DNA from 2 places in the Mesorhizobium sp. CAU 1741 genome. Region 2 is predicted to be linked to the other one. Evidence: riboswitches for the same ligand, from Rfam matches in the RefSeq annotation. Region 2 holds a riboswitch; the other holds the start of a gene.
The links. Region 2 has a riboswitch for S-adenosylmethionine ahead of metA (homoserine O-succinyltransferase). Riboswitches for the same ligand answer to the same signal wherever they lie in the genome.
Positions count from the first base shown of each region.

Region 1 (2,391 bases), on a different contig from region 2:
GACCGGCATGACAGCCACCTTGAAGACCCGCTCGATCGGAATCCGCTCGACATAGTCGATCGTGCCGGCGCGTCGCTGTTTCAGCGCGTTGCCGATGAGCTGCTGCATTTCCGGCGTGCGGAACTTGTGCGCCAGAATGCTGCCGCGTGGGATTTGCCCGAACGCATTCGTCGCCGCTGGATTGGCATAGAGCGCGGCTCCCCTGGCGTCGCAAACGACCATCGGGTCCGGCACGACGGCCGCCAACGCGCGCGCTGTCAGCACGTCGACCGGATTGTTTCCCTCGCTCGCCATTGTTGCCATCGCCGCCGGATTTCCCGTTCGCCTGGATGCGGCCTTCTATGATGCCTTGCCAAGCGCCCGGTCAATATCCTGGATGAGGTCTTCGACGTCTTCGAGACCGACGGAAAGCCTCACCGTGCCGCCCAGGATGCCGATGCTGACACGCGCATCTTCCGACAGGTTCTTGTGCGTCGTCGTGCCGGGATGGGTTATCAGGCTCTTGGCGTCGCCGAGATTGTTGGAGATGCGGATGATGCCAAGCTCGTTGAGGAAGGCGAAGGCGCCCGCTTTTCCGCCCTTCACGTCGAAGCACACGAGGGTCGAGCCGCCCTTCATCTGGCGGGCGATAAGGTCGGCCTGCGGATGGTCCTTGCGCCCCGGGTAGATGACCCGCTCGATGGCCTTATGCTGCGCGAGGTGGTCGGCGATTTGTCCTGCGGACTCCGTCTGCTGCCTGACACGCAGCGGCAGAGTCTCCAGCCCTTTCAGCAGCGTCCAGGCATTGAATGGCGAAAGCGACGGTCCGGTGTGCCGGAAATAGTCGTGCAGATTGTCGTCGATCCACTTCTTGTCCGAGAGGATGACGCCACCAAGGCAGCGCCCCTGTCCGTCGATGTGCTTGGTGGCGGAATAGACGACGACGTGCGCGCCGAGTTCCAGCGGCTTCTGCTGCAAGGGCGTGGCGAAGACGTTGTCGACAACGACACGTGCGCTGATGCCATTGGCCAGCTTTGCCACGGCCGCGATGTCCACGACTTCGAGTGTCGGGTTGGTCGGGCTTTCAAGGAAAAACAGCCTGGTGTTCGGCCGGATCGCCTGTTGCCACTCGTCCATATTGGTGCCGTCGACGAGCGTGGTCTCGATGCCGTATTTCGGCATCAGCACCTCGATGACCCATCGGCACGAGCCGAACAATGCGCGTGCGGCGACGACATGGTCGCCGGCCCTGACGCTGCACAGGAGCGCTGCCGACACGGCCGCCATGCCCGATGCGGTGGCGCGGGCATCCTCCGCGCCTTCCAGTTCGCACATGCGCCGTTCGAACATGTCGACGGTCGGGTTGGCGTAGCGGGAATAGATGAAGCCGGGCTCTTCGCCCTTGAAGCGTGCTTCCGCCGCTTCGGCGCTATCATAGACGAACCCCTGCGTCAGGAACAGCGCTTCCGACGTTTCGCCGAACTCGGATCTCGTCGTCCCGCCATGCACCAGAGCGGTCGCCGGCTTCCAGTTTCGCTTCGTTTCACCTGTCATCATCATGCCCCAAAAACAAAAAAACCGGCCGCGAAGTCGCATGCCGGTTTCCTCATCGGTCCCTTTTAGCGACTTGTTTAACGTGGCTGCAAGCCGACCGGCAAATCACCACGGGATAAGCGCCCTTTACGCCTCGCGACGCCTTGCGTCAATCGGTGGCGTGATTAAACCTCCCGGCGGACAATCAGGGATGGGGCATTGCGCACGACCGGCATACTACCCGACCGAGACATCGCGGCACTCTTCGACGCAGGTGCGCTGAAGAGCCAGGGGCCACTCGACGAAGACCAGATCCAGCCGGCCAGTCTCGACCTGCGGCTGGGCAACAAGGCCTATCGTGTTCGTGCTTCCTTTCTTCCCGGTCCGGCGAGCACCGTTGCTGACAAGCTCGAACGGCTGAAGCTGCACGAGATCGACCTGAGCGCCGGCGCGGTGCTCGAGACCGGCTGCGTCTACATCGTACCGCTTCAGGAACGGCTCGCCCTGCCTGCAGGCGTCTCGGCCTCGGCCAACCCCAAGAGCTCGACCGGGCGCCTCGACATCTTCACCCGCGTGATGGCCGACAGGACGCAGGAATTCGACAAGATGCCTGCCGGCTACGAAGGTCCGCTGTTCATCGAGGTCAGCCCGCGAACCTTCCCGATCGTCGTGCGCGCCGGTTCGCGTCTGTCGCAGATCCGTTTTCGCAAGGGCCATGCACTTTTGTCGGAAGCCGAGCTTCAGGGCCTGCACGCGCGCGAGACGCTGGTGGCCGCCGAGGAGCCCAACATTTCCGGCGGCGGCATCGCGCTTTCGATCGACCTGACGGGAGGGGCGGACGGGCTCATCGGCTATCGCGGCAAGCACCACACCGCCGTG
Region 1 is NZ_JBDOQP010000002.1:363,969-366,359, reverse strand. Features, by position in the region: gene AAFN84_RS08660 (ATP-binding protein) at 1-294, opposite strand, end outside; gene AAFN84_RS08655 (O-succinylhomoserine sulfhydrylase) at 340-1,533, opposite strand; SAM riboswitch at 1,578-1,655, opposite strand; gene AAFN84_RS08650 (2'-deoxycytidine 5'-triphosphate deaminase) at 1,732-2,391, shown strand, end outside.
Region 1: linked by a shared signal. The riboswitch ahead of AAFN84_RS08655 (O-succinylhomoserine sulfhydrylase) and the one ahead of metA (homoserine O-succinyltransferase) in region 2 are both predicted to bind S-adenosylmethionine.

Region 2 (2,391 bases):
CCCGCCAGGCTTTCCCGGCGGATAATGCGGGCGAGCGACGAGCCGATCAGGCCGATGCCTATGAGGGTAATCCTGTCGAACATCATTTCGGACATTGGGTCAGGCTTTCAAAAATTCGGAGAGGGCGGCCACCACACCGCGATTGGCGTCTTCGGTGCCGATCGTCATGCGCAGGGCATTGGGGAAGCCATAGGCAGCGACGCGGCGCAGCAGATAGCCGCGCGCGGAAAGATATTCGTCCGCCGCCACGGCCGAGTGCCGGGCCTCGCCCGGGAAATGCACAAGGATGAAATTGCCGACGCTCGGCGTGACGCGAAGCCCCAGCTTCTCAAGTTCCTCGGTGGTCCAGCGGAGCCATTTCTCGTTATGGCTGACCGAGCGCTCCACATGGTCGCGATCGAGCATCGCGGCAATGCCGGCCTCGATGGCGACGGCATTGACGTTGAACGGGTCACGCACGCGTTCCAGCGCATCGACGATATGCGATGGGGCATAGATCCAGCCGATCCGCGCGCCACCAAGGCCGTGCACCTTGGAAAAGGTTCGCGTCATCACGACGTTGTGGCTCGCCGCGACGAGTTCGACGCCGGCCTCGTAATCGTTGCGGCGAACGAACTCCGCATAGGCTGCGTCGAGAATCAGCAGCACATTTCCGGGGAGGCCGCGATGCAGCCGACGGACTTCCTCAAACGGCAGGTAGGTGCCGGTCGGATTGTTGGGGTTGGCCAGGAAGACGATGCGGGTCTTCGGCGTGACCGCGGCGAGGATTGCGTCGACGTCGGTACGCTCGCCGGTTTCGCTCGCCACCACCGGCGTGGCGCCTGCGGCGCGCAGGTAGATCGGATAGGCGAGAAAACCGTACTCGCTGTAGATGCCCTCGTCGCCGCGTCCGACATAGGTGCGGGTAAGCAGCGCGATGGCTTCGTCCGACCCGTTGAAGACCATGATGTTGGAGTGGTTGAGGCCGTGCGTTGCGCCGATCGTTTCGCGCAGGCGGGTTGCCGCACCATCGGGATAGAGCGCCAGCTTCGCCGCCACCGCCTGCGCAGCCTCGATGGCGCGTGGCGAGGGGCCGAGCGGGTTCTCGTTGGCTGACAGCTTGTAGACCTTCTCGACGCCTGCCGGTGCATGGCCCTTGCCAGGCACGTAGGCATCGATGTTCATCACGCCGGGAAGAGGCTGCGGGCGAAGCTCGGTGGTCATGGGCTGCGTTCCTGCTTGAGAGGCCGCCTGCCTCTAGCAAGCTTTGCCGTTGACGCAAAGACCGCCGCGGCCTAAAAGCTGCCAATACTCGTGGTGATTTGCCGGTCGGCTTGCAGCCACGTTAAACAACTTGCTAAAGGGCCGTTTGCAACAAGTCCGTTGGGACCGGCCGCGATTTCGCCGCCGGTTTTTTGTTTTGGAGGGTTTGCAATGCCGATCAAGATTCCCGACCAGCTTCCCGCGCGTGACGTTCTCGTGCGCGAGGGCGTGCCCGTGATGGACGAGCAGACGGCGCTGCGGCAGGACATCCGGCCGTTGCAGATCGGGCTCCTGAACCTGATGCCCAACAAGATCCGTACCGAGGCCCAGATCGCCCGCCTGATCGGGTCCTCGCCGCTGCAGGTGGAACTGACACTGGTGCGCATCGGCAACCACAAGGCCAAGAACACGCCCGAGGAGCATCTGATAACCTTCTACCAGACGTGGGAGGAAGTCCGGTCGCGCAAGTTCGACGGCTTCATCATCACCGGCGCGCCGATCGAGCTGCTGCCGTTCGAGACGGTCGGCTATTGGGACGAGCTGACGCAGATTCTCGACTGGACCAGAACCAACGTGCACTCGTCCTTCTTCATCTGCTGGGGTGCAATGGCTGCCGCCTGGCACTTCCACCAGATCCCGAAATATACGCTGGAGAAGAAGGCCTTCGGTGTCTACCGGCATCGCAACAATGCACCGACCTCCCCCTTCCTGACCGGCTTCTCGGACGATTTCGCCATTCCGGTATCGCGCTGGACCGAGGTTCGGGCGGCCGACATTTCGGCCGACAGCGGGCTCGAATTGCTGATGGATTCGAGCGTCACCGGACCGTGCATGATGTCGGAGAAGACCGGCAACCGGCTCTACATGTTCAACCACATCGAATATGATTCTACCTCGCTGAAGGAAGAATACGATCGCGACGTGGCCGCCGGTACGCCGATCGAGATCCCGCACGAGTATTACCCGAATGACGATCCAAGTCGTCCGCCGCTCAATCGCTGGCGCTCGCATGCACATCTGTTGTTCGGCAACTGGCTGAACCAAGTCTACCAGACGACCGTCTATGACCTCGACCAGATCGGCGGGACCAACGCCGACTAGGCGCGCTGCATCTTCTCCCAGCGCCTGATCGCGCGCTCGCGTTTGAGC
Region 2 is NZ_JBDOQP010000007.1:225,517-227,907, forward strand. Features, by position in the region: gene AAFN84_RS23590 (prephenate/arogenate dehydrogenase family protein) at 1-95, opposite strand, end outside; gene hisC (histidinol-phosphate transaminase) at 100-1,203, opposite strand; SAM riboswitch at 1,284-1,360, shown strand; gene metA (homoserine O-succinyltransferase) at 1,414-2,343, shown strand; gene AAFN84_RS23605 (peptide deformylase) at 2,340-2,391, opposite strand, start outside.